DNA from 4 places in the Priestia sp. TSO9 genome. Region 3 is predicted to be linked to each of the others. Evidence: predicted binding sites of a transcription regulator. Region 3 holds the regulator's gene; each other region holds the start of a gene.
The links. The regulator Rex, encoded in region 3, represses fermentation and respiration genes when NADH is low (regulators of the CRP and FNR family bind a similar motif). The targets are predictions, from matches to a motif close to TTGTGAAATATTTCACAA.

Region 1: the regulator Rex is predicted to act here: its motif matches at 4,651-4,668, upstream of LJC66_RS13325 (DUF1641 domain-containing protein).
Region 2: the regulator Rex is predicted to act here: its motif matches at 3,541-3,558, upstream of LJC66_RS09515 (cytochrome c oxidase subunit II).
Region 4: the regulator Rex is predicted to act here: its motif matches at 4,225-4,242, upstream of LJC66_RS26450 (cytochrome ubiquinol oxidase subunit I).

The regions. Positions count from the first base shown of each region.
Region 1 is NZ_JAJEKD010000013.1:1,001,051-1,008,945, reverse strand. Features, by position in the region: gene LJC66_RS13340 (NAD-dependent malic enzyme) at 190-1,893, shown strand; gene LJC66_RS13335 (AEC family transporter) at 1,906-2,862, shown strand; gene LJC66_RS13330 (NAD(P)/FAD-dependent oxidoreductase) at 2,908-4,086, opposite strand; gene LJC66_RS13325 (DUF1641 domain-containing protein) at 4,120-4,572, opposite strand; gene LJC66_RS13320 (hypothetical protein) at 5,002-5,418, shown strand; gene LJC66_RS13315 (ammonium transporter) at 5,415-6,698, shown strand; gene LJC66_RS13310 (IDEAL domain-containing protein) at 6,832-7,029, shown strand; gene LJC66_RS13305 (hypothetical protein) at 7,215-7,895, shown strand, end outside.
Region 2 is NZ_JAJEKD010000013.1:242,099-249,993, forward strand. Features, by position in the region: gene LJC66_RS09495 (CBS domain-containing protein) at 1-78, opposite strand, end outside; gene LJC66_RS09500 (hypothetical protein) at 294-758, shown strand; gene LJC66_RS09505 (cytochrome P450) at 937-2,169, opposite strand; gene LJC66_RS09510 (TetR/AcrR family transcriptional regulator) at 2,432-3,325, shown strand; gene LJC66_RS09515 (cytochrome c oxidase subunit II) at 3,747-4,685, shown strand; gene qoxB (cytochrome aa3 quinol oxidase subunit I) at 4,687-6,654, shown strand; gene cyoC (cytochrome o ubiquinol oxidase subunit III) at 6,656-7,255, shown strand; gene cyoD (cytochrome o ubiquinol oxidase subunit IV) at 7,256-7,552, shown strand; gene LJC66_RS09535 (universal stress protein) at 7,700-7,895, shown strand, end outside.
Region 3 is NZ_JAJEKD010000005.1:2,767-10,661, forward strand. Features, by position in the region: gene tsaD (tRNA (adenosine(37)-N6)-threonylcarbamoyltransferase complex transferase subunit TsaD) at 1-569, shown strand, start outside; gene LJC66_RS01140 (ABC-F family ATP-binding cassette domain-containing protein) at 825-2,759, opposite strand; gene LJC66_RS01145 (redox-sensing transcriptional repressor Rex) at 3,218-3,856, shown strand; gene tatA (twin-arginine translocase TatA/TatE family subunit) at 3,910-4,095, shown strand; gene tatC (twin-arginine translocase subunit TatC) at 4,111-4,866, shown strand; gene LJC66_RS01160 (YdiK family protein) at 4,892-5,119, opposite strand; gene LJC66_RS01165 (CPBP family intramembrane glutamic endopeptidase) at 5,116-5,844, opposite strand; gene groES (co-chaperone GroES) at 6,144-6,428, shown strand; gene groL (chaperonin GroEL) at 6,496-7,895, shown strand, end outside.
Region 4 is NZ_JAJEKD010000016.1:304,056-311,950, forward strand. Features, by position in the region: gene cydC (thiol reductant ABC exporter subunit CydC) at 1-27, opposite strand, end outside; gene cydD (thiol reductant ABC exporter subunit CydD) at 24-1,736, opposite strand; gene cydB (cytochrome d ubiquinol oxidase subunit II) at 1,736-2,752, opposite strand; gene LJC66_RS26450 (cytochrome ubiquinol oxidase subunit I) at 2,739-4,145, opposite strand; gene LJC66_RS26455 (threonine/serine exporter family protein) at 4,448-4,903, opposite strand; gene LJC66_RS26460 (threonine/serine exporter family protein) at 4,918-5,679, opposite strand; gene LJC66_RS26465 (LacI family DNA-binding transcriptional regulator) at 5,824-6,834, opposite strand; gene LJC66_RS26470 (alpha/beta hydrolase) at 6,930-7,706, opposite strand.

The DNA.
Region 1 (7,895 bases), on a different contig from region 3:
TGAATCGTTCGGATTTTTTTATTGTTAGGTTGAACACAGGTTTCATTTATCCCGTTTGTTCGTCTTTAGATTGTATGGATGTAGTTATGGCTCAATCTCTTTTTTGTTTTCATTAAAAATAAATGGTTAAAAATATATCTCTTGGCTGAACCTAACCCTATCTAATTGTTTAGGAAAAGAGGTAAAAATATGAGAGCATATAAAGTAGAAAAAGATGGGTCAATTTCAACTTCACTAAAAGGAAAATCAGTTTTATCCACTTCTTATTTAAATAAAGGTTCTGCTTTTACTGAAGAAGAAAGAGAAGAGCTTCATCTGCAGGGACTTCTTCCTCCAACGATTTTAACGTTAGAAGAACAGGCAAAAAGAGCATATGAGCAGTTCAAGAAAGCACCGAATGATCTTCAAAAAAATAATTCGTTGAATGATCTACATAACCGGAACGTTGTCTTATTTTATCGTTTATTGAACGATCATTTAAGTGAAATGCTTCCCATTATTTACACGCCTACTGTAGGTCAATCCATCCAAGAATACAGCCATGAATACCACCGTCCTGACGGACTATATTTATCCGTAAATGAAGCGGACCGATTAAGTGATGCAATTGAAAACTTAGGACTTGACGGTGAAGATATTGATTTGCTCGTTGTAACGGATTCAGAAAGTATTCTCGGCATCGGGGACTGGGGTGTAGGAGGGATAAATATTGCAGTTGGAAAGTTAGCGGTTTATACAGCTGCTGCGGGAATTGACCCAAGCCGCGTACTGCCTGTTGTTCTTGACATGGGGACCAATAACAAAAAGCTTCTTGAAGATCCTTTGTATTTAGGAAATCGTCATGAACGAGTAAAAGGAGAAGACTATAATCGCTTTATTGCTCAATTTGTAAAAGAAATAACGACCAAGTTTCCTAAAGCGCTTCTTCATTGGGAGGATCTTGGGAATATTAACGCGCGTCATATTATGAAAGAATATGGCGATAAAATTTTAACGTTTAATGATGATATTCAAGGAACGGGAGTGATTACTCTTGCAGCCGTTTTAACAGCGGTGCGCATTACAGGAATGCCCCTAAAAGATCAGAGGGTTGTTGTATTTGGACCGGGATCTGCCGGAATTGGGAATGCTGATCGTATTCATAGTGCGATGATGCTTGAAGGGCTATCTGAAGAAGAAGCGTATGATCGTTTTTGGGCATATGATTACAGAGGTCTGTTAACCGAAGATATGGAAGATTTAGCTCCTTTTCAACAGCCGTATGTTCGCCAAAATGAAGAGATTAAAGAATGGGAAAAAGACGATGAAAATAAAATTTCACTGTTGGAGCTTGTCAAGCAAGTGAAGCCCACTATTTTAATTGGAACATCAGGCGTCACGGATGCTTTTACCGAAGAAATTATTAAAGAAATGGCAAAGCATGTAGAGCGCCCGGTGATTATGCCGCTTTCAAACCCAACTAAACTTGCTGAAGCTGTTCCAGAAAATATTATAAAATGGACGGAAGGAAAAGCCCTTATTGCAACGGGAAGTCCATTTGAACCCGTTGAATATAACGGGCATACTTATGAAATCGGACAGGCTAATAATGCGTTTGTGTTTCCGGGTCTTGGTTTAGGTGCCATTGTGGTTCGCGCTCAAAAGTTTACTGAATCTATGTTTGCAGAAGCAGCCAATGCAGTAGCGCGTGTAGCAGAAACAGATACAAAAGGAGATACGCTTCTTCCCAACATTAAAGATCTTCAAAAAGTATCAAAGGCGGTTGCTGTAGCAGTTGCTGATGCTGCTGTAAAAGATAACGTAGCAACTGTTAGCGAGCAAAATGTAAATGAACTTGTAGAAGCAGCGGTATGGCAGCCTGTTTATAAAACGATTAAGGCGAAAAATGAATGAGGTGAATGATAAATGAGCATAGGTCAAATTTTTCTCATTCTCGCGCCTATCTTTTTTGTCATTTTGCTTGGTTATTTAGCAGGGCGCTTTAAAAAATTTGATAAGCAAACGTCTAAGGGGCTCAACACATTAGTAACGAAGTTTGCGCTTCCTGCACACTTATTTGTAGGTGTAACGACAACGCCAAGAAAAACACTCATAGACGAATGGCCGTTTTTAGTAGCGCTGATTTTAGGAATCGTCGGGTTTTACCTCATTATATTGCTCATCGTGAAGTATGCAGGGAAGCATACGTTAACTTCTTCTTCAATGTTTGCTCTAAACTCAGCTCAGCCAACGTTTGCTTTTATGGGCATTCCGGTACTCGGAGGATTGTTTGGTGCAGGCGCCGTAGCGATTCCAATTGCTATAACAGGAATCGTGGTAAACGCGATTTTAGATCCGCTGGCAACGATTTTAGGAACCGTTGGACAACGGGGGCGAAAAGAAGGGGAAGAGAAAACAAGTTTATTTAAAGTAACGGTTCATTCCATTTTGCATGGTTTATCTGAGCCTTTGGCATGTGTACCGTTAATTGGAGTGATTTTAACGCTTTGCGGCTTTCAGTCACCTAAACTTTTACAGGATATGCTTGATCAAATCGGAAGTATTACATCGGGAGCAGCTTTGTTTGCGGTAGGAGTAACGATTGGAATTGGAAAAATTAACTTTAGTAAAGGGGCGCTTGGGATAGCCGTCTTAAAAGTAGCGGTTCAACCCATCGTTATGCTCGGAATTGCAGTATGGATAGGGTTGTCTTCAGATGAAGTGACAAAAGCTATTTTACTGGTAGCTTTTCCTGGGTCTGCTGTAGCAGCGATGATTGCTTTGCGGTTTGAAAGCTTGGAAAACGAAACGGCATCTGCTTTTGTTATTAGTGCTATTTTATCGTTGATTACGCTGCCGCTTCTTATTTCTTGGCTTATGTAAATAAAAAAACGAAAGAGGAGAATTCCTCTTTCGTTTTAAGACGGATTAATAAGCTAATGCAAATAATCCTTTGATATGAGATAAGTAACGAACGTTACTTGCTTCTTTCATAAGTGATGCTGGTAAACCTTTTAATTGCGTTTTGTTTCCGCCGATTGTACCAATTGCATCTTTGCGTCCAAGACTTCCTAGTGTACCAGAGAAGACAGGAACGAATGATTCCATTGCTCCACCGCGAATAGCTACTGCTAAGTTCACGCCTACAACTTCACCCATTTGCCAAGCTAATTGAGCAGTAGGTGGGTAAGGGCGACCTTCTGGACCCATTACAACCGCTGAGTCACCAGCAAGGAATACATCTTTATGAGATGTAGATTGTAAGAATTCATTTACAAGTGCACGACCGCGGTTTACTTCGATACCTGAGTTAGCAACTACAGAGTTACCTTGAACTCCGCCAGTCCATACCATTGTTTTTGTTTCAATTTTGCTGCCGTCTTTAAGTTCAACAGTTGTAGCATCCATTTTTGTTACAGGTGTACCAGTAACAAATGTAACGCCACGTTTTGTTAAGCTTGATTGAGCGCGCTCTACTAATTCAGCAGGGAAGCCTGGAAGAACTGTAGGAGCTGCTTCTACACAGTATAGAGAAATTTCTTTTGGATCAACACCGTGTTTTAGACATAGGCTTGGCATTAAGTCAGCGTATTCACCAACAAGTTCGATACCTGTTAATCCACCACCGCCGACTACGATTGTACCGTCAGCTTTATTTTTTGTTTTGCTGTATTCAGCGATACAAGCTTCTACGTGTGCACGTAAACGGTTTGCATCATTTACTGATTTAAGAACGAAGCTGTGCTCTTCTAAACCAGGGATACCGAAGTAAGCAGTTTCACTACCTAAAGCTGTAACAAGGTAGTCGTAGCTTAATTTTGTACCATCTTCAAGAGATACTTCACGTTGATCTGGTGAGATTTCTTTTACCGTTGCAATTTTTAAATCAACGTTGTAGTTTTTAAGTAATTTATCAAGTGGTAAAGCTACCGCTTGTTCAGAAACGCCGCCTACAGCTAGACGGTGTAATTCTGTAATGATTTGGTGAGTAGCAAAACGGTTCACTACTGTAATTTTTGCTTCATCCGCACTTAGGTGTTGGCGAGCTGTCATTGCAGTTAATAAACCACCGTAACCGCCGCCTAAAATTAAAATATGTTTTGACATAGTCGATCCTCCGTCCACACTTTTTAATGAAAATTATTTTTGTTTTTCGTTTGTAATGTCTAAATACGCTTGTGCAAAGCGGAATAGTTTTTGAGCTTGTGGATCTTTAAGCATGCGTAATAAACCGAATAAACCGATTGAATTAGAAGCATTTGCTTCTGCACGATCGTTTGCTTCGATTGCAGTAGCTGCAAGACCTTTTACTGTTCCTTCTACCGGCTCGATAAATTCTTTTACTCCACCAAGTAGATCTTCTTTTAATACGTCGTCAGTTAATAATGATTGCGCAACGTCGTAAGTTTTTGTAAGCACCGTTACCATTTCAGATAATTTTGGTAAATTATCTACAAGAACAGTAAGAGCTTCTTGTACTTCAGGCTTTAACAATTGATCTAACACATCCGCTTGACCTTTGTTAACTGCCGCTTCTGTTTGTACAGCAGCATTTTCCTCTGCAGCTGATTTTTGAATAGTTGATTGAGACATGAAAAGTCCTCCTTTGCTGGATACTGTTGCATATGTAGTTCCTAGTTATCTGCTAGACTTTCAAACTACATTGTGAAGTTGTGAAATCTTGCACATAATTCTATTTTAATTTTAATACGAGATAAAATCAACTCATTTCGTTGAAAAAATAAGTGAAGAACCTCGTAACCCTTTGTTTAATAAAAGTTTATAAAAAATAAAGCGAATAATTGCCTAGGTAAATAAAATTAAAATAGGGAACTAACATGATTCCTCTTCCTACGATAAAACAAATAACGTCATATTTCAACACATACGAACTTAATATTCTATAAGTATTAAAAAGATAGGGCGCATTTACTATTTAAAGAGTTTTCAAAAAATTACATTGACTTACTATAGTGTTCTACATATAATCAGAATATAACATCTTATGTAAGGAGATATAACATGGTTGTAGTGGATGAACTTTATCATAATGTGGTCATTACGTTGCCTCAATTAAAATTAATTGAATTTATAATGAAGTTAAAAGAAGCTAAAGCACAAGAAATAGAAGATATAAAAACGAAAATTAGTAAATACGAAGAGAAGAAACGTGCTGAAGAAGCTTGGTATCAATCACTATCAACGTTTCGTAAATTTTTTACCGGGCGTCCTTTAAGTCAGCATCAAGCGGTCGAGTATATGGTATACGTAAAGGAGCGCTTTAAAAAAATTGATCACCTTAAAGCACAAATGCGAGAACTTCATGAAGTTCTTGAATTAATAAAAGCGGAAAATGAAGAAACAAGTGAAATTACGCTTTCGCCTGCTATTGTACAAGAAATAAAACGATTAAAAAGCAGTGGAGGCGTTGGGATATGAGTGTTAATGAACTAAGTTTAGGGATAAATACAACGTGGGTCGTGTTAACAGCGGCGATGATTTTGTTAATGGAAGGCGGCTTTGCCTTGCTAGAGGCAGGTTTTGTCCGCTACAAAAATAGCGTGAATATTATTATGAAAGTATTCGCTGATATTACAATAGGAACGCTTTGTTTCTATTTAATTGGTTTTGGATTAATGTACGGTGATGATTTAGGTGGAGTTGTCGGTAAAAGCGGTTTTGCGCTCTCAGGTAATTTATCGCACCTTGACATTCCAATTGGGCTTGAAACGTTTTGGCTGTTTCAATGTGCATTTGTTATTGCGGTCATTTCTATCGTTTCTGGAGCGGTGGCAGAACGAATTAATTTCCGCGCATATCTTTTATATGCGATTTTAATGACTACATTTATTTATCCTATAGCCGGCCACTGGATTTGGGGAGGCGGATGGATTAGTAAGTTAGGGATGCTTGATTTTGCCGGTTCGGCAGTTATTCATGCTCTTGGCGGTTTTTCAGCTTTAGCAGCTGCAATAATGATTGGACCGAGAAAAGGGAAGTTCACGAAAAATGGAATTAGTTCTGTTTCTCTTCCAAGCAATTTGCCGCTTGCATCAGTGGGTGCTTTTTTATTATGGTTTGGATGGTTCGGGTTTAATGCAGGAAGTACGCTAAGTGCTACTGACGTTAGAATTGGTCACATTGCTATTGTCACAATGTTATCAGCAGCAGCAGGCGGAGCAGCTACTTTATTTTATACTTTATTTCGCTACAACCGTTCAGATGCACCTTCTGTGATAAATGGATCACTTGCCGGACTGGTTGGCATTACGGCCGGGTGCGCTTTTGTTAACACACCATCTGCTATTTTTATTGGAGCTGTATCTGGTTTATTAATGATGGCAGCTACAAACTGGCTCGAAGCACGTCAAATCGACGATCCTGTAGGAGCTTTTCCTGTACACGCTGCTTCGGGAATATGGGGCACGTTGGCTGTAGGCTTGTTTTCTACAGACGGCGGTGTGTTTACAGGAGGGAGCTGGACATTATTTGGCGTTCAACTTCTTGGGTTAATCGCTCTATGCGCTTGGGGATTTGTTACGACGTGGATAGGGTTAAAGGTTATTTCCTTGGTGGTTCCGCTTCGATCTACGGAAGAAGAAGAAGAAGTGGGCTTAGATATCAGCTACCACGGTATCATGGCAGCTCATCAGGCTCCTGAATTTATTGAATATGAAAACTACTATGCGGAAGTAAAAGAAAAAGCCGCAGATTCGTAATAAAAGGCCGCGCTTTATAACAAAAGGGCGGCCTTTTTATGTGAAAAAAAATAGATTAAAATACTTGGTTTAAATGATTGAAAAGTCAGAATATTTGTGTTATATTATAAAAAAGCCAAGGAGTTGATTTCTTATGAAAAAGAATTTACTTAATTCACCGCAAAAATCCAACGGAAAGGTGCTTGATGCATTATTCGCTGAGATGATTTTAGACAAGGCGATTGCAGAATTTCGTAAAGCACAGCTAAAAGAAGAAATCGACCGCACGCTATTGATGAAAAATAAAGAAGAGTTTTTAAAACTCTCATCAGAACTTAAACAAATTTCTTAATTACTTACTATACTTCACACACCATCTATTTTAGATGGTGTGTTTTATTTTTGATACCTACTAAAAGGGATTAATTAGTAATAATTATGAATATATTCCTGTTTAAAACTTTATTTACATTAATTGTATTGACTTCTTTTATGGATTTTTTTAACATAAACAAGAATTAAAGAGGAGGGGTTTGGTTGGGACATCTATTATTAGTAGATAGCTTGATTGCGGGTATTGTTTGCATTGTGTTAGGAATTTTATTTAGAGCTCATAAAACAAGTAAATTTTTGTATGGCATAGGGATTGTGTTTGGTCTTATTTTTGTCATCGGGACGGTCACTCATTCTCCATCTAATACAGAAACTTCATCAGTTACAGCTGAGAAAGTAGAAGCAAATCAAAAAAACAGTAAAGACACGTCAGAACTTAAAGCTCTCGTTACTAAGGGAATGACAGATAAGGAATTTCAAAAAGAAAAAGAGAAAGCCGCTTTTCAACAGTCAGACTTAATTGTGTTAGGTAACGGAGAAGTCGGATATGTGATCAAAGCTGAAGACGGTTACGTTGTAGCTGATACGAATGGCGAAACCATTTCAAGCGTTGAAACGTTTAAAACGGCTGATGAAGTAGAACAGTATGAGTTAAATGAAGTTAAGAAAGTACATAAAGATGTAAGGACAGTCGATGCTCATTATACGGCTTCAGATTTAGAAAGCTTAGAAGATTTTGATCAAAAAATTAATGAAGTGCTGAAGCGCGTTAATCTTACAAAAAAAGAGTTTAATGAACTAAAATTAAAGGATGTTAAAACATTAACTTCTCATGAAATAGAAGTAATGAAGACTATACGTGACTCTGTTTCTCCTCTTACAAAA
Region 2 (7,895 bases), on a different contig from region 3:
TTTTGCAGCTGCTGTTACTGGGTCGTGCGGTGCACAAGCTTTCACATCTTTAGTCATAACTTCACGTACTGTAGTCATTTTTAATTCCTCCTTTTAAACATTCACCTCCGTATTTTCTCCATGCACATGCAGAATATGAGAATCAATAATTTCCTGAAAGCAAAAAATCTTGTAATAAAAGGCGAATAAAAAACTAACGCAGTGTAATAAGCACATAAAAAAGAGCGTATTACACAAACTAAAGAGGATATGATCTAGCTTACATTTTCGTAACGGCAGGAGTTGGGTACATAATGAAAGGAAAGTTAACGCTTTTGGCAGTACTTTTATTGCCTTGGCTGTCTATAGTAAAAGTTGATAAATTTGTCTTTAAAAGATACCTACCTGTTTTAACATTTAGTTCATTAGTTATTGCTTTTATAAGTGAGTTATCTAAAAGCTTTACTTGGTGGAAAGTGAGAAAACCTCTTTTTCCTAAACTTTCAAGCGATATATCTTTTATCTTTGGACCATTTTTTGTAGCTAATTTTTGGGTATTCAAGCTGACCTATGGAAATTTCAAAAAATATTTGCTGATTAACGTTCTATTTGATTATCTATTTGCTTATCCTTTGACGAGTCTGGCAGAAAAACTAAAGGTATACAAAATGGTCAACATGACGCGTTTTCAACTTTTTGCCATCTCGATTGCGACTGCTCTTATTAATTATTTGTATCAGCATTTTATAGAAGATGTATTAAGGCAGAGAAGGCAATAGCTGATATTTCGTTAACCAGCTCATCGTCACTTGAATTTCGGTACTGTCTGCTTTAAATCATATTAACGGCCTCCTAAACTTGGTACATAAATAATTAAACGAGATAATAAAAGAAAAGAGAAACATGAGAGAAGATAAACTTCTTTCATGTTTCTCTACTTTATCATGTACATAACCTTTATCTGTACACCGTCATCGGCAAATACGTTAAAGATTGCCCCGTAGCTGAAGCAGTTAAATGCGATTCTAATTCAAAATCTTCAAATGGTTCGATATGAGAAAAGGCCTCTAAAAAGGCTTCTAATATGATTGTCATTTCAAGTCGAGCAAGAGGGGCGCCCAAACAAAAATGAGGTCCGTTCCCAAACGTTAAGTGTTTTTTATTAGTTTGGCGATGAATGTCTACAGAAAAAGGGTTTTCAAACATATTCTCATCCATATTACATGCGCTCATCCACGCAATAACAACATCTCCTTTTTTTAGCTTAACGCCTAATAAATCGTTATCTTGTTTAACCGTCCGATCTCGTCTGGAGATGTGAAACCGATATCGAAGCATTTCTTCTACTGCTTTTGGAGCTAATTCTTTATTGTTTCTCAGCTCGCTGTATAACGACTCTTCGTCATATAAAAAAGAATAAAACATATTTGCAATGGCGTGACTTGTGGTTTCAACTCCTGCACCTAAAAGCAGCATGGTAGCGTGTACAATTTCTTCATCTGTGAATGTTTCACCATCAACTTCGGCTTGAATTAAGTCTGAGATAATATCATCAGAAAGGTTGGAGCGCTTTTCAATGACAATCGGGTAGAGGTATTGAAAATATTCAGCTCCTGCACGCTGCTTTTCTTGTTCAATCTCTTCTAATCTTTCTTGGTCATAAGGCTGAAACAGAATATCTACCCATTTTTTAAACTGATATCGGTCTTTTACCGGTACGCCGAATAGATCTGCTATAACTAAACTAGGAAAAGGAGAAGATAAATCGTCAACAATATTAATAGTTGAATTCTTTTGTATCGCTTCTACAAGGTCTGCTGCAATTTGTTTAATTCGCGGTTCCCAGTTCTTTAAACTGCGAGGAGTAAAAGCTGCAGCAAGTAAAGATCGCGCTTTCCGGTGGTCAGGAGGATCTAAGTTTGTAAGATTGGTAATTGGAGATGTGCTTTTTTTCTTACTATTATCCCCAACAAAAATAGTGGTTCTTTGTCCATCGCTTGAAAAAAATTCGTAGTTGCTCAAGACTTGTTTAACATGGTCGTATTGGAATACATTCCATGTGTTTGTTTCTTCATGAAAATAAACAGGATGGTTGTTCAGCATTTCTTTATACCATTGGATAGGGAAAAACTCTTCTGCACGTGATTGGAATTTTGGAATGTCTGTAACGGGAATGACTTCTTTGTTCATATGATCTTATTCCTCCTTCAGAATAGGTATAAATTTGGAATCTACTAACTACATAGCGCTTAGTAGTTGTTACTTGCTAGAAATTACTTTGTTAAATTAACCTATACTATTAGTACATTTTTATACTATATGTATAAAAATGTACTGATAGTATATAATTATTTTTAGTTGTTTATCAAGGAAAAAGGATAAAATTCACGTAGGAAAAAGCAGATAAGTTATACTAAATAAAAAGTAAATTGTAAACAGAGGAGTAGCAGCAATGAATCAAAAACAGCTCGATATTTTAAGGCATACGCACCAGCTTTTTATGGAAAAAGGATACGTAGACACTTCGGTACAAGATATATTAGAAAGAAGCGGGATTTCAAAAGGAACATTTTATAAATATTTTTCATCTAAAAGCGAACTGCTTCTCTCATTACTTTCGTCTTTGCAAGAATCACTTATTCTACAAAGAGAAAAAGTAGCCATTGAATATAAAGGAGACAATCAGAAGGTATTTGAAGAACAGATAATTTTTATGCTGAACTTTGCAGAGCAAAACAAAATTCCTGAAATGATTGAAAGTACACTCGTTTTAAATGAGATCAAAACATTTCAATATATAGAGGAGTTAAAAACAGCAACATTCAACTGGATATATGAACGTTTGCAGCAGATTTTCCCGTCTAAGACTTCTCCTTATTTATTTGATGGAGCTGTGCTGCTAGAAGGAATGCTTAACAATATATTTAAAATGAATAAAGCACTAAACTATCCATTGCCTATTGAACAAATTGTCCGTTATTGTATGAAGCGTATAGAGGAAATCGTAATCGAAGTAGCAGAACAAAAAGAACAGTTATTTAATCCCTCCGTTTACTCTGCGGTATTTAATGAGAAAAGAGAAAGTCATTTTTCGACTGAGCTTACGCGCGTAAGCGCGAAGTTAAAACGGGTGATTGAAAATAAACTAACAAATCAAGAGGAGCAAAAGAAGAGTCTGGAATTTGTGACGTTTATCTCTGATGAATTACTGCAAAATGATACAGAGCCTCGCACATTTATTATTCAGAGCTCTCTTTTATCGCTAGAGAAAATCAATACCCTCGCACAGACCAAAGAGTTAGAGGAATATAAAGAAGTCATAACTGTCTTAACAAAAAATGATTGATTGGATGTTTCAGCATGTGAAGCAAACAAACTAGTAAGAAATAAAGCTCCATACTTCATTACTCCTAAAAAGCTCTTCCAGTTAATAAGAACTGGAAGAGCTTTTTGCTTTTATCAGAATCTACGCGCTAGGAGCAAGGCATTTCACACCACATTTACCCAAATATGTGACGAAATTATGGTAAAGCCATTTAAACTAGATAAAAATCGCTTCAAGTGTGATAAATATCACACCCTTTAACAACGCAACATGATAATTTTTTAGGAGTAAGCAATATGTCATGACAAACTTCAATATGTTAGGAGGTTTTTAGCCTTTTGATCTGTTGAGATGCATCTCTAATATGAACGTTTATATACCATTATTATGTACAGAGATTTAGAGGAAGGGAGCCTGAACTTAGGTGAGAAAGCAAAAATCAATGCATATTAGCAAGTTAATCATTCTCTCCGTATTCATCACAATTTTTTTAGCAGGCTGTGATAGTCGTTATTTGATTTTAAATCCGCAGGGGGCGGTGGCTCAAAAAGAATACCAGTTAATTATTTTTTCCATAATTTTATGCACAATTGTTGTTATTCCTGTTTTAGGTCTGCTTGTGTATATCGTTTTACGCTACCGCGATAAGCCTGGAAACAAGGCTCCGTATCGGCCAGATTGGGACGATAGTAAGCGTCTTGAATTTATTTGGTGGGGCATCCCCATTATTATTATTGGTATTTTAGGTTTCGCTACGGCCAAGACGACGTATGACTTAGCAGATCCGCCGAAAAAAGATGTAAAGCCGCTAACGATTGAAGTAACATCCCTTGACTGGAAATGGTTATTTCAATATCCGGATCAAGATATTGCGACAGTGAACTATGTCAAAATTCCAAAAGATGTGCCCGTTCAATTCGTGCTAACGTCAGATGCACCTATGAATTCTTTTTGGGTACCCCAGCTGGGAGGACAATTATATACCATGCCGGGAATGGCAATGGGGCTTTGGCTGCAAGCTGATCACAAGGGAGAATATTTTGGTTCGGGTGCTAATTTTACGGGTGAAGGGTTCGCTCATATGAACTTTAAAGTTAAATCTACATCGACAAAAGAATTTAATCAATGGGTAAAGCAAGTGAAAGAAACATCACCAGCTTTAACAAAAGCTGATTATAGCAATCTTGCCCAACAAGGTCTTTCTCTAGAAAAATCGTATTCTACCATTCCTAAAGGCTTATTCCAAGAAATTGTCATTAAAAACGGTGGTCAATATTATAGTCAGCATCACCATATGAAAAATGGAGACATGAAGACTATGAATGTGGCTTCTGAAGAACAAGTACATACACAGCATGAGCACCAGGAAGGAGGAAAATAAGTTGTTAGACAAATTAAAAGATTTTTCATCTCATTTTTTCGTGACAGGAGAACCTATGATTTACGGAGCAGATGTCGCCATTTTGTTAACACTAGCCGGTATTATTTTTGTTCTTACGTATCTTAAAAAATGGAAGTGGCTATGGCGTGAGTGGCTCACAACGGTGGATCATAAAAAAATTGGAATTATGTATATGCTTTCTTCATTATTGATGCTGTTTCGAGGCGGAGTAGATGCATTATTAATGCGTATGCAACTAGCATTCCCTCAGTGGCATTTTCTAGATTCTAATCATTACAACGAAATTTTTACTACGCACGGAACTATTATGATTCTATTTATGGCAATGCCGCTTATGTTTGCTTTCTTTAACATTGTTGTGCCGCTTCAAATTGGAGCAAGAGATGTCGCCTATCCTTTTTTAAACGCGGTAAGCTTTTGGCTATTTTTCTTTGGCGCCATGCTTTTTAATTTGTCGTTTGTAATCGGCGGCTCGCCAGATGCAGGATGGTTGAGTTATCCGCCGCTTTCTGGCATGCAGTTCAGTCCTGGACCAGGTCAAGATTTTTATATTTGGGGTATTCAAATATCAGGTATTGGCAGCTTGGCTTCTGGAATTAATTTTATTATGACTATTTTAAAAATGCGTGCGCCGGGCATGAAACTTATGCATATGCCGCTATTCACGTGGTCCGTTCTAGCAAGCTGTATTATTATCATTTTCGCGTTTCCTGTATTAACCGTAACGCTTGCTTTATTGTTTATTGACCGCTTCTTTGACGGACACTTATTTACTATGACCGGCGGAGGAAATCCGATGATGTACATTAACTTAATTTGGATGTGGGGACATCCTGAAGTGTATATCGTTGTACTTCCTGCATTCGGCATTTTTTCTGAAATCGTTGCAACGTTTTCTCAAAAGAAGATATTTGGCTATAAGTCTATGGTTTTTTCAATGATGATTATTAGCGTTCTATCGTATTTCACATGGGTGCATCATTTCTTCACGATGGGTGCAGGTGCTAATGTGAATGTGTTTTTTGCTATTACGACGATGGCTATCGGAATTCCAACGGGTGTTAAAGTGTTCAACTGGTTATTTACGATGTTCCGCGGCCGTATTCAAATGACACAGCCAATGCTATGGACAATTGCTTTTATCCCGTGTTTTGTTGTGGGAGGAGCAACGGGTGTGATGCTTTCAGCAGCTCCCGCGGACTATCAGTATCATAATAGCTACTTTTTAGTTGCACACTTTCACCAAGTGTTAATCGGAGGCGTTGTATTCGGCTTTTTTGCAGGTTTGTACTACTGGTGGCCAAAAATGTTTGGCTTTAAACTCAATGACCGTCTTGGTAAATGGGCATTTTGGACGTGGAATATTGGTTTTTACGTATGCTTCATGCCTCAATACGCATTAGGATTTATGGGAATGACGCGCCGTATTTATACGTACGATTTTGACATGGGATGGGGACCGCTGAACGTTATCTCTACAGTCGGAGCTTTCTTTATGGGCATAGGGTTTATCTTTCAAGCATGGCAGATTCTTCATGGCATTAAGTACGGAGAACGAGATGTAACAGGGGATCCTTGGAATGGACGTACATTAGAATGGTCCATCCCTTCACCGCCGCCGCACTACAATTTTGCAGTGATTCCAACAGTAGCGGGCCAAGATGCGTGGTGGACAACAAAAGAAGAAAGAAAAAAGAAAAAAGCGAAGGAAACAGCTGCTTTTTCTCCAATTCATATGCCTAAGAATTCAGGTATTCCATTTATCATGTCGGTTTTCTGGTTCATTGCTGGTTTTGGCTTAACGTTCCACTGGGTGTGGATGGCGATATTCGGTTTGACAGGAGTCGGAGCTTGTTTACTAGCTCGTTCTTTTCAATACAACTCGGACTATTATATTCCAGTGGATGAAATTCGACATACAGAAGATTCAGTAGGGAGGGTTGGCTGACATGGCTTATGCGACAACGCACCACGAAGAACATCATGATAACCATGATGAAGGAATCAAAGTTATGGGTTTTTGGCTTTTCCTCGTAACGGACTGCATCTTATTTGGAGCATTATTTGCTACGTATGCCGTTCTTGTTAATCATACTGCGGGAGGCCTTACAGGAAAAGATTTTTTTGAAGTTCCAGGATTTGTTTCTGAAACGTTTATCTTATTAACGAGCAGCTTTACGAGCGGATTAGCTGTGCTGAGCATGCACAAGGGAAAAATAAAGCAGTTAATTGGCTGGCTAATCGTGACTCTGCTTTTAGGTATGTGCTTTGTTGGCCTTGAAATTCATGAATTTCAAACAATGGTTCATGAAGGAGCCACCATTTCCACCAGCGCATTTTTTACAGCTTTCTATACACTGGTTAGTACGCACGGGCTGCACGTTTCTGTCGGCATCATTTGGATGATTTCAATTACAATCCAATTAAAACGATATGGAATTACCTCTGTAACAAAACGAAAAGTAACGATTATCAGCTTATACTGGCATTTTCTTGATGCTGTCTGGATCTTCCTTTACACGGTTGTGTATTTAATGGGGGTGATGTAGATGGAGAACCATGGGTCGTTAAAAGCTTATACACTAGGATTTATTTTCTCGATTATTTTAACCGTTATTCCTTTGATGCTGGTATTAAACCATGTATTTGCTAAAAATATATTACTAGCTAGCATTCTAGGAATGGCCGTGCTTCAATTTTTCATTCAACTGTTTTTCTTCATGCATATTAAAGACGGAGAGAAGCCTCGTTATAATGTGATGGCTTTAATACTTGGAATCGTTTTTGTTATTACGATTGTAGCAGGATCGATTTGGATAATGACTTTTAACTCTCAAGTTCAATAAAAATGGAGCCGTGCACTACACACGGCTCCATTTTTATTAATTTCTCTAAATTGTGATAAAAATCACATATTTTCGCTTGTGCAAGAAGTACAATAAAAGTGTAGCAAGGAAAGTTCTTTATAAACGAAAGACAAAGGAGAGATTATGATGAATATGGCTTATCGTAACATCCTCGTAGCAGTAGACGGTTCTGTAGAAGCAGAGTGGGCATTCAAAAAAGCAGTTAACAGTGCGAAAAAAAATAACGCTCATTTGATAGTTTGTCACGTTATCGACATACAGGCGTTAAGTCCATCACCTTATGCATTCTATACAGATACACGCTTTCAAGATGCAGAGAAAT
Region 3 (7,895 bases):
GTCACGGTCAGTTTAAAGTGATTGGTGAAACGAGAGATGATGCAGCAGGAGAAGCCTACGATAAAGTAGCCCGCACGTTAAACCTTCCATATCCAGGGGGACCGCATATTGACCGCCTTGCACATGAAGGAGAGCCATTAATTGATTTGCCGCGTGCTTGGCTAGAAGAAGGATCCTATGATTTTAGTTTCAGTGGGTTAAAATCAGCAGTTATTAACACTGTCCACAACGCGAAGCAAAAAGGTGAAGAAATTCTTCCACAAACGCTTGCTGCTAGCTTTCAAGCGAGTGTTATTGATGTGTTAGTAACTAAAACCGTTAAAGCTGCAAAGGAATATAACGTTAAGCAAGTGTTAGTAGCAGGAGGAGTTGCTGCTAATAAAGGACTTAGAGCAGCGCTAGAAGAGGCATTTGCACCATTATCAAACATCGAACTTATTATCCCGCCGCTCTCTCTCTGCACGGATAATGCTGCAATGATTGGAGCAGCAGCAAGTGTACGATTTGCTCAAGGAAAACGTTCAGATATGTCATTAAACGCAAACCCCGGTTTAGACTTGGAAGAGTAAGAGACGAATGAGATTTAGTTCTCATTCGTCTTTTTTTGTGGATAAAAATAATTTATCAACAATATTCAATAAATTTAGAATTAACTGTGGATAATTATGTGGAAAAGTCCGTGCGCTCAGTACACGGACCTGTTATCAACAAGTTTTAATTATGAAAATCAGACAGATATCCACTGTTTATTCACAGAGTGGATAAAGCTTGTTCTAAAGCGCACGAACAAGTAAATAGGATGAATAAATACGAAAAAATATAGACTATTCTTCTAGAAGAAGCTGTAATTCTTCCCACTCTTCCATTAATGTGGATAACTGTGAAGAAATTTTTTCGTTTTCACCGTTTAATCTTGATACTTCTTCGTGGTTTTGATAAATTTCAGGGTCACAAAGAAGTTCTTCATTCTCTGCTTGTGCGGCTTCTAATTTGTTTACTTCAGTCTCAATTTCTTCAATGCGGCGCGTTCGCTGCCTCATCAATTTTTTTTGTTCTTTATCTTGTTTATAGGACTGTTTATCTACTTTTACCGTGCGTTCTTCGTTTGCTTTTATATTTTCTAATTCTTTGATTTCCTCTATTTCTGCTTTCTTTTCTACATAATAGTCATAATCTCCAAGAAACTCTTCTAACCCTTCAGGAGACAGCTCTGCTATTTTGTTTGCAATACGATTAATAAAATAACGGTCATGTGAAACAAATAACAGAGTTCCTGGGTAATCGATTAACGCATTCTCGAGTACTTGTTTGCTATCTAAATCAAGATGGTTAGTAGGTTCATCTAAAATTAAGAAATTAGCTTTTTGAAGCATAAGCTTCGCAAGAGCCAAGCGTGCTTTTTCACCACCGCTAAGCGTGGAAACGATTTTCAGTACATCATCACCTGAAAACAGAAAATTTCCAAGCGCTGTACGAATTTCTTTTTCAGGTTTGGATGGGTATTCATCCCAAAGCTCATTTAAAACGGTTTTATTAGACGTTAAATTGGCTTGCTCTTGGTCGTAATAACCAACCATTACGTTTGAGCCAAAGGAAATGGTTCCAGTCTTGAAGCTTAGTTTATCCACAATACCTTTTAATAAAGTAGATTTCCCAACTCCATTAGGGCCAACCAACGCAAGGCTTTCACCTTTTTTAATCCGAAGGTTTGCCTGCTGAACGATATATTTGTGTTCATCATATCCGATAGACACGTCTTCAAGATTTAAGACTTCATTTCCGCTTTGACGCTCAATTTCAAACGAAAAACTAGCTGATTTTTCGCCTTCGTTAGGTCGATTTATTAACTCCATTCGATCGAGCTGTTTCCGTCTGCTTTGCGCACGTTTTGTAGTCGATGCGCGGGCGATGTTTCGCTGAATAAAATCATTCAGTTTTGCGACTTCATCTTGCTGCTTTTCATACTGACGCAACTCTTTTTCATATCGCTCTGCTTTTTGTACAAGGTATTTAGAGTAATTGCCCGTGTACTTGACCGTTGTTTTTTGTGTGACTTCATACACTTGATTTACGACTTTATCAAGGAAGTAACGATCGTGTGAAACAATTAAAATAGCTCCTTCATACCCTTGCAGAAACTGTTCCAGCCATGCTAAAGTTTCAATATCTAAGTGGTTGGTAGGCTCATCGAGAATAAGCAAGTCTGGCTTTGTTAAAAGCAGTTTTGCAAGAGCCAAGCGCGTTTTTTGTCCACCGCTCAAGGAGGAAATAGGGGTGCTATAGTCAAAGTTTGAAAAACGGAAACCGTGAAGAATAGACCGTGTATCCGCTTCATATTGATAGCCGCCTAAATCTTTGAACGTTACTTGAAGCTGGTCGTACTCTTTGGTTAGTTTTTCGTATTGAACTGAATCATTAAAAATGTCTGGATCACCCATCTTCGTTTCAAGCGTACGTAATTCTTTTTCCATTTTCTTTAACGGAGCAAAGACCGTCATCATTTCTTCCCATATGGAGAGTGTTGACTCAAGAACTGTATCTTGTCCCATATAATCAATGGAAACACCTTTAGGTTTAATAATTTCTCCGCTGTCATAAGAAAGCTGCTCAGCAATAATTTTTAATAAAGTTGATTTACCAGCACCGTTTCGTCCCACTAGGGCAATGCGGTCTTTTGATTGTACTTCTAACTTTATATTCGATAAAATGGGTTCTGCCCCATAGTATTTTGTAATACCGTTCAATTGTAGAATAATCATTTTTTCACCTCTAGTAGTATATCCATAGTGTATTTTAACATATTTTCAACTACAAGTTCTTCTTACAAGCGTTTGTAATTTGTAGAGGGACAAGGACAAATGATGAAGCGAATGTTTTGATTCATGAAATAAAATGATTTTACCTGCACATTTTATACAGGATACTATGTTAAAATAAGAGATAAGTGCATCTCTGAACTTATATATGATGGATGTAGAAAACCCGTCATGACTAACAAACGAATCCTTTGAAGGGCACATTGCTTCGTTCTAGCTACCGACTTTAAGTAGTGCTGGATAGACAAAAGGCGTCGGGGTGTGAAGCGGAGTATATATAAAACAAGAGAAAAGAGAGAGAATTGGAAGCGCTACCTCAAAGCGGTTGAGGCTTTGTGAAAGGTAATGCAATATGACTTGAAAATGTTAGTAACGACATACATGAACTGAGGGGGTACAACGTGAACACTGAACAATTAAAAATACCACAAGCAACGGCTAAACGATTGCCGCTTTATTATCGTTTTTTAAAAAACTTGCATGCTTCTGGTAAACAGCGTGTTTCGTCAGCGGAGTTAAGTGAGGCAGTGAAAGTTGATTCTGCTACTATTCGCCGGGATTTTTCTTACTTTGGAGCATTAGGGAAAAAGGGATACGGCTACAATGTGAATTATTTACTTACATTTTTCCGTAAAACGTTAGACCAAGATGAAGTAACGAAAGTAGCACTGATTGGCGTAGGGAATCTGGGAACGGCCTTTTTAAATTATAATTTTATTAAAAATAATAACACCAAAATTGAGTGCGCTTTTGATGTGATAGAAGATAAAGTCGGTACAAAAGTAGGCGACGTGCCGGTTTATCACCTTGACCAATTGGAAGATTATATGAGTGATGATATCTCAGTGGCGATTTTAACCGTTCCTGCCACTGTTGCTCAGCAAATTACCGATCGTTTAGTGAGTTGCGGAATTAAAGGGATTCTAAACTTTACTCCTGCACGCTTAAACGTACCGGATGAGATTCGACTGCACCATATTGATCTTGCTGTAGAATTACAGTCGCTTGTCTACTTTTTGAAAAATTATCCTGTTGAATAAGGCGGACTATGTTACGATTTCCTTAAGTCTAAATTAATAAGGAGAGTGGGAATATGGGGATTGGAGCAGGCAGTTGGATTATTATTGCGATTGTAGCACTGCTTATTTTTGGACCGAAACGGTTACCGGAGCTAGGAAGATCAGTGGGCCAAACGCTTAGAGAGTTTAAGCATGCCGCTAGCGGTGCATCAGAAGATCGTGAAAAAGATAAACAGCGTCAAGTAGATGACAAAGAGTAAGAGGGTGATCATAGTATGACCGAACAAGAAATGTCAATATATGATCATATAGGAGAGCTGCGAAAACGCATTTTAATTGTTTTATTTTTCTTTGTGATTGCCACAATTGGCGGCTTCTTTATAGCGGATAAGGTCATTGTCTATTTACAGCATGCTGATGAGGCAAAAAATTTAACGATGAATGCATTTAGGCTAACAGATCCAGTTAAGATTTATATGCAGTTTGCTGTTATTATCGGCTGTGTACTTGCAGCTCCTGTTGCACTGTATCAACTCTGGGCATTTATTAGTCCTGGTTTATATGAAAAAGAGCGGAAGGTAACGCTTGGATATATTCCTGTTTCCATTTTTCTCTTTATCGGCGGTGTCTCTTTTTCTTATTTTGTGTTGTTTCCATTTGTCGTCGATTTTATGACGCGCGTTTCTGATGAGCTGAATGTAAACCAAGTGATTGGCATTAATGAATACTTTTCTTTTTTAATGCAGCTCACACTGCCTTTTGGCCTGTTGTTTCAGCTTCCTGTCGTCGTGATGTTTTTGACGAGATTAGGAATTATCACGCCTATGTTTTTATCTCAAATTCGAAAATATGCCTATTTCGTACTGCTAGTTATTGCCGCACTTATTACACCACCGGAATTGCTCTCGCACATGATGGTGACAGTGCCGCTCTTAATTTTGTATGAAATCAGCATCATTATTTCCCGCATTTCGTATCGCAAAGTGTTAAAGGCAAGGGCAGAGCAAGAAAGAGAAGATGTTAGTATGTAAAAAAACCACTGAAACAGTGGTTTTTTTATTTAGATGAATCATCTTGATTTTTATATTGCTGCTGCAATTTTTTAATTTTGTAGTGCAAGATAAAGATGCGAACCGCAAACCTGAAATCGAATGCGGCTACGAGTGCAAATAAGATTGTGGGGAAATTCCACACGGTTTCCTGAGCATTTTGAATTGCCAAGTAAGTAAATAAAATCCCCATAATAATATAAATAAACCCTCGTGTTAAAGGGATATTCTTCATAAAAACATGCCTCCAAAAATAAACTGCATTTGTTCTGCTTGTTTTTGCATTTCTATAATTTTATCTGCAAAAATAGTTTGAGATAAAATAACGATTGTATTCATCAAAACATGAGCAATAATAGGTACAACAATTAGTCTTGTTCTTGCATAAAGGAATGCAAATACAAATCCCATGGCTGTATACACAAGTAAATGTTTAAAATCCCAGTGTACCGCAGCGAAAATAAGGGAACTAATAAATGCAGAGATAAAGAAATTGTATCGTTTGTGAAGAGAGCCGAAAATAATCTTTCGGAAAATAATCTCTTCTAGTATTGGTCCAATAACAGATGTAACGACAATAAGGAACGGTGTTGCTTTAACAAGGTTAACAATATTTTGTGTGTTTTCAGATACTTGGGTAATGCCAAGAGCGTGTTCGATCATACCTGCTACAGCTTGACCAGCCATAGCGAGAAACACCCCAAGGACTGACCAGGCAACAGCAATCGTTTTTCCAGCATGTTCTATACGCATGGACATGTCACGACGCAGCAGCAGTAAGACAATAAGTAAGCCAAGGATAAAGCTAATGATAGTCCAATAAGTCAAAAGCAGGACATTCGCTGTTCGAACTGGATAGTCATCAAACATTCCTGTTAATTTTAACAGCGGTATACCAACAACTCCTGAAAACTGCATAAGGATGTAGGTGAGGATAACATACCAATAACGTTTTTCCAATCTTCTATACTCCTTTAAAAGGTTTTTATGTATATATGTCGAAGAAGTACTGTAAAGTTAGTAATTTCTTCTTGCTCGTATTGTAACATACATATTATTGAACAGAGAAAAGAATGCTTTATTTCTCAAAATCGTCGAAATCTAAGACTATTATATGTAGTTGTCGTAAATTTTAAATTTTTTTTGTTTAATACTTGCAAAAAAAACCCACTTTGTTTTAATATAATAATTGTGTTAGCACTCGTCGAGGTTGAGTGCTAATAAAAATGCAAACATATTATTTGAGGAGGTTGTTTCACTTGTTAAAGCCATTAGGTGATCGCGTAGTGATTGAACTTGTAAAATCTGAGGAAAAAACAGCAAGCGGTATCGTGTTACCGGACAGTGCAAAAGAAAAACCACAAGAGGGTAAGATTGTTGCTGTTGGTACAGGCCGAGTATTAGAAAGCGGTGAGCGTGTAGCTTTAGAAGTAGCTGCGGGCGATCGTATCATCTTCTCAAAATATGCGGGTACTGAAGTGAAATACGAAGGTACTGAATACTTAATTTTACGCGAAAGCGATATTTTAGCTGTAATCGGCTAATTTTAACCACAAACTTATCATACGTAAAAAATAGATTATTAAGAACATCTTGAGGAGGTCAAAGAACATGGCAAAAGACATTAAATTTAGCGAAGAAGCACGTCGCGCAATGCTACGTGGTGTAGATACATTAGCAAATGCTGTAAAAGTAACGCTTGGACCAAAAGGTCGTAACGTTGTATTAGAAAAGAAATTCGGTTCACCGCTTATTACAAATGATGGTGTAACAATCGCAAAAGAAATCGAATTAGAAGACGCATTTGAAAATATGGGTGCTAAATTAGTAGCGGAAGTTGCTAGCAAAACAAACGACGTTGCTGGTGACGGTACAACTACTGCAACAGTTTTAGCGCAAGCAATGATCAGAGAAGGTCTTAAAAACGTAACGGCTGGTGCTAACCCAATGGGTATCCGTAAAGGGATGGAAAAAGCAGTAGCTGTAGCGGTTGAAGAACTAAAAGCAATCTCTAAACCAATTCAAGGTAAAGATTCAATTGCTCAAGTAGCAGCTATCTCAGCAGCTGACGAAGAAGTAGGTCAATTAATTGCTGAAGCAATGGAGCGCGTTGGTAACGACGGCGTTATCACACTTGAAGAATCAAAAGGTTTCACAACTGAATTAGAAGTGGTAGAAGGTATGCAGTTTGACCGTGGATATGCATCTCCTTACATGGTAACTGATTCAGATAAAATGGAAGCTGTATTAGATGATCCATACATCTTAATCACAGACAAAAAAATCGGTAACATTCAAGAAATCTTACCGGTATTAGAGCAAGTTGTTCAACAAGGCAAGCCTCTATTAATCATCGCTGAAGACGTAGAAGGCGAAGCTTTAGCAACATTAGTTGTGAACAAACTTCGCGGTACATTCACAGCTGTAGCTGTTAAAGCTCCTGGTTTCGGTGATCGCCGTAAGGCAATGCTACAAGACGTTGCTATTCTAACGGGCGGAGAAGTAATCACTGAAGAGCTTGGTCTTGACTTAAAAACAGCAAGCATCGATCAATTAGGTCGCGCTTCTAAAATTGTTGTAACAAAAGAAAATACAACAGTTGTAAACGGTGCAGGAAACGCAGAAGATATCCTAGCACGCGTAAACCAAATCAAAGCTCAGCTTGAAGAAACAACTTCAGAGTTTGACCGTGAAAAATTACAAGAGCGCTTAGCAAAACTTGCTGGTGGCGTAGCTGTAATTAAAGTTGGTGCGGCAACTGAAACTGAGTTAAAAGAACGTAAATTACGTATTGAAGATGCATTAAACTCTACGCGTGCTGCGGTTGAAGAAGGTATCGTAGCTGGTGGTGGTACTGCATTAGTAAATATCTATAATAAAGTAGCAAGCATCGAAGCTGACGGTGACACTGCTACAGGTATCAACATCGTATTACGTGCGATTGAAGAGCCTGTACGTCAAATCGCTCACAACGCTGGTTTAGAAGGATCAGTAATCGTTGAGCGTCTAAA
Region 4 (7,895 bases), on a different contig from region 3:
CCATATCCAACTTTTATATTTCATCATATCTCCTCCTCTTCATGTAAAAATTGATAGTAAGCTCCTTTTTTTTGAATCAGTTCTTGATGATTACCGATTTCTGCAACCTTTCCGTCCTCTATTACAACAATGAGATCCATGTCTTTCATCCAATGCAGACGGTGCGTAGCTAAAATAAATAACTTCTCTTGGAACATCGTTAAAATATCTTGCTTTAATTCATATTCCGTTTCAATATCGACTTGTGCCGTTGGTTCGTCAAGCATAACAATAGGACGGTCGCTTAGAAATGCCCTTGCTAGAGCAATCCTTTGAGCTTGGCCGCCGCTAAGCTGCCGTCCCCCATCCCCTATCATTTCATTTTCCTTCTTAGGCATCTGTTGAACCGTTGATAAAAGTCCTGCTTTCGTTAAAGCATCTTGATAATCATATGAGCCGCCTCTGTCTTGATAAAATTCAATATTTTCTTTTACTGTTCCATTAAAAATAAATGGGTGCTGAGGAATATACGTAATCTGCTTTTGCCAAGCATCTGAGCGTAAATCAATTGGCACGCCGTTTACTTCAGCAGAACCTTCTGTAGATTGTACAAAGCCGCTGAGTATATCAATAAGCGTCGATTTTCCAGCTCCGCTTTTTCCGATGATTCCAATTTTCTTTATTCCTTTAACATGCAGTGACACATCTTCAAGAGAAGGCGGCTGCTCTTTGTCATATTTGACAGTAATATGACGTAATTGAAGTTCACTGCTTTCAGTCCAACTAGGAACAGCTTCTTTTTTAGCAGACGGTTTTTCAGCCCGCTTCACAATCTTAAGTAATGCATCTCCGGATTCTTTTCCGTCTAATGTTGCATGGTAATCGTTTCCGACTTCTCGTATCGGCAGGAAATATTCAGGCGCCAGCAATAAAATCATAAGTGCAGGTTCTAATGTCATAGACCCGTTCACCAGCCGCAAACCAAGCATAACAGCCACGATGGCTACAGATAACATCGTAAAGAAATCTAAAGCAAACGTAGATAAAAAAGCAATTCGGAGCGTTCCCATTGTCGCTTTTCGATAACGGTCACTGACTCTTTCAATCGTTTCAGCATGTTTCTTACTTTTCCCGAGAAATGTTAAAGTTTCTAACCCTCGAAGCGAATCTACAAAGTGGTTGGACAACACGTGATATGTCTCCCATTGGCTATCTATTTTTTTTTGTACAGCCAATCCAAGCAAAATCATAAATAAAATTAAAATTGGCATGGTCACAAGTAAAATAATGCCTGAAAGCCGATCATGGTACCAGACGAAAGCAAGCACTAGCCAAGGTGTAACGCTAATGGCGGCCAATTTAGGCAAAAACAGCTCGAGATAAGCGCGAAGCTTCTGTAGGCCTGTGGTGATGAGCGTCACCAAGTTTCCTGTTCCTTCATCTTTGGTAAAACGCGGTCCTAATGAAAAAATGCTTTGCATGACTATCAAACGAAGTTCCTGCGTCGTTTTGACTCCAAATTGATATGCTGTTTTTTTTACTATAAAACTTACGATCTGACGAATCATAAAGGCAGACAAAAACAATCCGATTGCTTTTGTCTGCGAAGTTAAACTTTCACCATGAAAAAGAGCGGTAATTACTTCGGCGAGCCACTTAGCTTGAAAAATAATGGCTACACTTTGAATAGTAATAAGCCCTATTAACACGGCAAGAACCATTTTTATTCCGTTGTAAACCATTAAATTTCTACCCATTAATACTCCATATGCTCCTTATGATCTACACGTTTTCTGAAAACGTAGTAGCTCCAAATTTGATAACCTAACACAAAAGGCAGTAATGCAATAGCAGCGTAAGACATAATTTTTAAGGAATAATTCCCTGATGCTGCATTATGAATCGTTAAACTATAGCTTTCATTGATTGAACTAACCAAAACGGTTGGAAACAATCCTGCAAATATAGAGGAAATTGATAAAATTAAAATTAAGCCAGACATAGCAAATGCCCATCCATCTTTTTTACGTGTAAGGAAAAATCCTGCTAGTAAATACACGAAAATACCGATGAAAAATGTATATAGCATCAAGCGGCTATGATTACTGAATAAATCTGTTTCAAAAAACGTCATGCCTGAAAAGATAAGAAGTAATAAGGCATTTATAGGCAAAAGCTTCATAGCGACCTTACGTGAACGATCTCTAATATCGTCCATCGTACGGATCGTGGCAAAAATAAGTCCGTGCCATAAGCAAAGCATTGTTAACGTAACGCCGCCTGTGATGGTATATAGATTAACAATATCCGAAAAGCCGGCATTCATTTGCATGTTGCGCTCAACAGGCAGTCCTTTCATTAGCGCTGAAAATAAGATACCAAAAATGAGCGGTGGAAAAAGACTTCCAAAGAAGATAACCCAATCCCATGCATTTTTCCACGCTTGTTTTTCAACTTTCCCTCGAAATTCAAATGCTACACCGCGGCCAATAAGCGAAAGCAAAAGAAGAACAAAAAGAACATATGACCCGCTTAATAGCGTTGCATACCAGTTTGGAAAAGCGGCAAACATAGCACCGATTGCTGAAATTAGCCAAACTTCATTTGCATCCCAAAAAGGACCGATTGTATTAATAAAAGCTCGTCGCTCTAAGTCGTTTCTTCCTAAAAAACGAGACACCATTCCAATCCCAAAATCAAAGCCTTCTAAAAAGATAAAACCAACAAACAGAATGGATACTAGTAAATACCAGAATTCATTAAGAGAAAACATTGTATCCCTCCTTTGTAAACGGATCAGTTGATGTTACTTTTGTGTGTGCTTCATGATCGTGATCTGGACCTTTTTTAATTTCTTTAACGAACAAGAACACCATAATCACAGCTAAAATTAAATAAAAGAACGAAAACGAGATAATAGAAAACAGCAATTCACCTGCTGTTACACCAGGAGACACGGCATCTTCCGTTTTCATATAGCCAAATACAACCCAAGGCTGACGGCCAATCTCTGTCATAATCCAACCTGCTGAGCTTCCAAGGAACGGAAAGGCAATGGCAATCGTCATAATACGTAAAAATAGTTTGCTTTCTTGAAGCTTTTTACGAGAAAGCAAGTACGTGCCCCAAATGCCTAATGCACATAATACGCCACCTAGACCAGCCATAATGCGGAAACTCCAAAATGTTGTCCGAACGGGTGGAATATAATTCCCTGCTCCATATTTCGCCGTATACTGCTCCTGCAGCTCATTCATCCCAGGAACGGAACCTGAAAATTTCCCGTATGATAAGAAGCTTAATAAATAAGGTATTTTGATTTCGCCCGTATTTTTCTTTTCATCGGGGTGAATATTTGCTGTTACCGTCCAAGCGCCTGGACTTCCGCTGTTTTCCCATAATCCTTCACTTGCGGCCATTTTCATGGGCTGTGTTTTAACTAAGTATCCAGCCTGTTCATGACCAGATAACGCAATTCCTACACCTGAAACTAACCCTACAATAATGGCAACTTGAAATGATTTTTTGGCAAAAGCCAAATGTTTTTTCTTCAAGAGCATAATGGCGCTGACACCCGTGATAAAAAAGGCGCCTGTTGCAAACGAACCTAAAATGGTATGAGGGAATTCAACCCACAGCTGACCGTTTGTTAACAATTTAAAGAAGTCATTCATTTCTAAACGTCCATTATTCAGCTCCATTCCAACCGGATGCTGCATAAAAGAATTAGCCGTTAAAATAAAGAACGCTGAAAAAATAGTACCTAGACTAACAAGCCAAATACATAGACAGTGCAGCCATTTAGGCAAACGATCCCACCCGAAAATCCACAGTCCAAGGAAAGTGGACTCCATAAAAAACGCTAGCAGTGCTTCAATAGCAAGCGGCGCACCGAATACATCTCCTACAAACCGTGAGTACTCTGACCAGTTCATGCCAAACTGAAATTCTTGTAAAATACCTGTTACGACTCCGACAGCAAAGTTAATCAGGAATAAGTGTCCCCAAAACTTTGCCATCTTTTTATACTGTTCATCTTTTTTTACTACGTACATCGTTTCCATGATCGCTACTAAAAAGACAAGACCGATAGATAGCGGTACAAAGATAAAATGAAACAGCGTCGTTGATGCAAATTGAATACGCGATAGTATAACTGTATCCATCTTCTTTCTCCTTTCATATATAAGAACATTCATCATTTCCATAGATACTTTGCTCATTTCTGAGTATCTTTTACTTACATTGTGAAATATTGAGCATAATAATTCGAGAGATATGCTCAGTGTTTCACATACATATGTAATATCTCTCTTTCTATTTACATAGTATAGTCTATTTTTTTAGCTGTGCACGTACATTTTTTGAACGTTTTTAGACTAAAACGTGACTTTCTTGTGACAAAAAAAGTGAAGGTTCTGTTTATTTTTTTCATAAAAAAAGCACGCTCTGATTTGAGCTTGCTTCTCTACGGTCGATATTTTGCTTTGGCATTTAATTTAGATTGACGAATGATTTGGTTGATGACTTCAGAAAACACAATACCAATGGCAATTGAACCTGAAATCATAAAGGCTTTCGCTGCAAGACTAATCGCTTCATTATAATTATTTTCTACAAAGTTACGCATGGCATCGTATGCTGTTCCTCCTGGAACTAGCGGAATAATACCTGCTACGGTGAAAATAATGATCGGCGTTCGGTAAATTTTTGCGTAAATTTGACTAATAATAGCAATAAAGAAGGCCGATGCAACTGTGCTTGGAATTTCATCTACGCCATAGAACGTTAGCAAATAGTAAATGAGCCAGCCAATCATTCCGACAAAGCCACTTTTTAATAATGATTCACGTGGAACATTAAAAATGATCCCAAATGCTGCTGAAGCAATAAAACTTGTAATTATCTGCTCTACGATATGCATATGATGCCTCCCTTCTATAGAAGCGTAAATACAATGGCAATACCTGCACCGATAGCGAATGCCGTCAGAAACGCTTCTGCTCCTTTTGATAATCCAGACAGTAAATGTCCCGCCATTAAATCTCGCACTGCATTGGTAATGGATAAGCCAGGAACGAGAGGCATAACGGATCCAATAATAATTTTATCAATTTGCGTGCCTAGTCCTGAAGCGACTAAGAGAGCTGATAAAAGTCCAATAACTAACGAAGCGGTAAACTCAGCAAAAAAGCGAATCGGAATAAGACGGTGGAAATACACCACGGTTAAAAATCCGAGACCTCCTGAAAACATGGCTGGAATAAAGTCCGTCCATAAACCTTGAAACATGATTAAAAAGCATCCGCTAGAAATGGATGCAGCTGCAAGTTGAACCCATAGTGGAAAAGCTACGTTCGTTGCTTCAATTTCTTGTAGCATTTCATACGCTTCCTCCAAGGAAATGTTTCCTTGACTGATTGTTCTTGAGACGCTATTTACCATGGTTACTTTTTTTAAATCGGTCGTTCGTTCGGAAATACGAATTAACTTCGTTTTCGTCGGTTCTTTCGTTTCAAGTGAAAACATAATCCCTGTTGGCGTCACATAGCTGTGGGATTTTTTTATACCGTAAGACGCTGCAATCCGCATCATTGTGTCTTCTACTCGATACGTTTCTGCTCCGCTTTCTAACATAATTTTACCTGCTAGTAAGCTAACGTCCATAATTTCATATTTATCTAATTTTTGTTGTGTCATCAAATCGCTCCAAACATATTAAAGCTTGGTTTTTTCCCCTACAGCATACAGTGTATAAGAAAGAGGGAAGTGGACGCAATGGTTAATGCAAAAAAGTGTGGACTTTTTGTCTCACACTTTCAGGAATAGTATATACATTCCTTATCAATTCATACGTTTTGTGGTCTCACGCTCTACTAATACAGGTGCCATTTTATACTGTATCTGATCTATTTCTTGCTGATCCTGAATTTGCTGAAGTAAGAGGTTTACTGCTTTTTCAGCCATTTTTTCCATCGGTTGACGGATAGTTGTTAGTGGAGGATGCGCTTCACTAGCTTCTGTAATATCATCAAACCCTATAACAGACAAATCTGCTGGAACGTGAAGCCCGTTTTGCCACGCACAGTGTATCACTTTCAGAGCGATGTAATCCGTAGCACAAATAAGCGCAGTTGGAGGATCTGGATGATGAGCTAGCTCATTTATAAACTGATATAGTTCATCTGAGTCATTCATATCTTCTTTCACAAACTTTGCGTTTGCTGACGGTACATACTGATAAAAAAGAGACAGACGGTACTCGACTCCACTTACAGCTTTTCCAACGAACCCTATATTCTTATGACCAAGGTCCGTTAAGTGAGCAACAGCTAATTGCATTCCCACCGCATCATCTACATGTACAATCGGCCAAAGTGCAGAAGAGGCGTCACCTGTAAGAGAAACGTAAGGCTTTTGATATTGTTTTAATACATCTACAAACGGATGCTGAGCAGCTACATAGTCTAATAAAATGACCCCATCAAACCAATGGTTCATCATAACATTTAATTGACGCTCAGCCGTTGTTTCTTCGTAATCCGTGTGTCCAATAAGAACGTCCATCCCTCGACTTTGGACTTGTTGCTGTACCTTTTTTAATAGTTCAATTAGAAACGGATCTTTTAAATCTCTAATCAATATGCCGATAATCCCTGTTTTTTGGGCCCGCAGAGCTGCCGCAAATGGATTCGTCTGATACCCTAAATGAGCTGCTGCTTTTAGTACTTTTTGTTTAGTTGTTTCACTAATTTTAATTTTACCGTCTTTATTATTGAAGATTCTTGATACCGTAGCTAATGAAACACCCGCTTCTTTTGCTACTTCTGTAATCGTGACTTTTTTTCTCCCCATTCGTACCGACTCCCATTTCCTTTTAGTCTATCGACCAAGTAAACATTTTTCTTTATTATACTACTAGAAGCCGGCACCACTGAAAACTACCTTCCCTACTTTTCACTAAACAGCCACTTTAACACATCTTGAATTTTTTGATCCCAATATGCCCAGTCGTGACTTCCTTTTCCTTCTTCATATGTAAAACAAATAGGCTCTTGCTTACAGCGCTCGGAAAAACGTTTATTTTCCTGATATAAAAAATCTTCTGTTCCACAGCATTGATAAATACGCGGAGTCACTTCTCCATATCGCCGGCGATTTTCAAGCAGCCAGAAAAGATCATCCTCAGGTCTAATAACAGGCGGCATGCCAAAAATCAAAGGATAATCTAAGAACTGCACTTCTTCACGTCCTCCAAGCCCTTCAACGTCCATCACTCCTGATAAACTGGCAGCTGCAGAAAATTGATGTGGTTTGCGAAACGCCCATTTTAAAGCGCCGTATCCTCCCATAGAAAGGCCAGCTACAAAATTATCTTCTCTTTTTTCCGATAACGGAAAGAATGATCTAGCCAATTGAGGAAGTTCTTCTGTTACAAACGTCCAATACTTCTTTCCATAAGCCATATCTCTATAAAAGCTGCGATCTACATTTGGCATTACAACTGCAAGTCCTAATTCTGATGCGTAACGTTCAATCGATGTTCTTCTCATCCATATCGTATGATCATCAGAAAGACCGTGTAATAAATAGAGCGTAGGGTGCTTCTCACTTCTTGTATTGGTTTGTAAACCAATTTGAGATTTTGTTTGCTGCGGTATCAAAACGTTCATTGAAGTACTTATTTGCAATACTTCTGAAAAAAAATCACATTGCATAAACGCCATATTTCTCTTCCCCCTATTTTTTCTTCCCTATTGGTTGATAACAAAACGTACATAATTCATATAAAAGTTGAAAAATAGTTTGATTATTTATAATTTTTAGTTTAACATAAAAACATCTTTTATGAAAACGTTTTACGTATAACGTTTTTTTAATTGAAATAGTGACGGTGATTCAAAGGAGGAATTTAT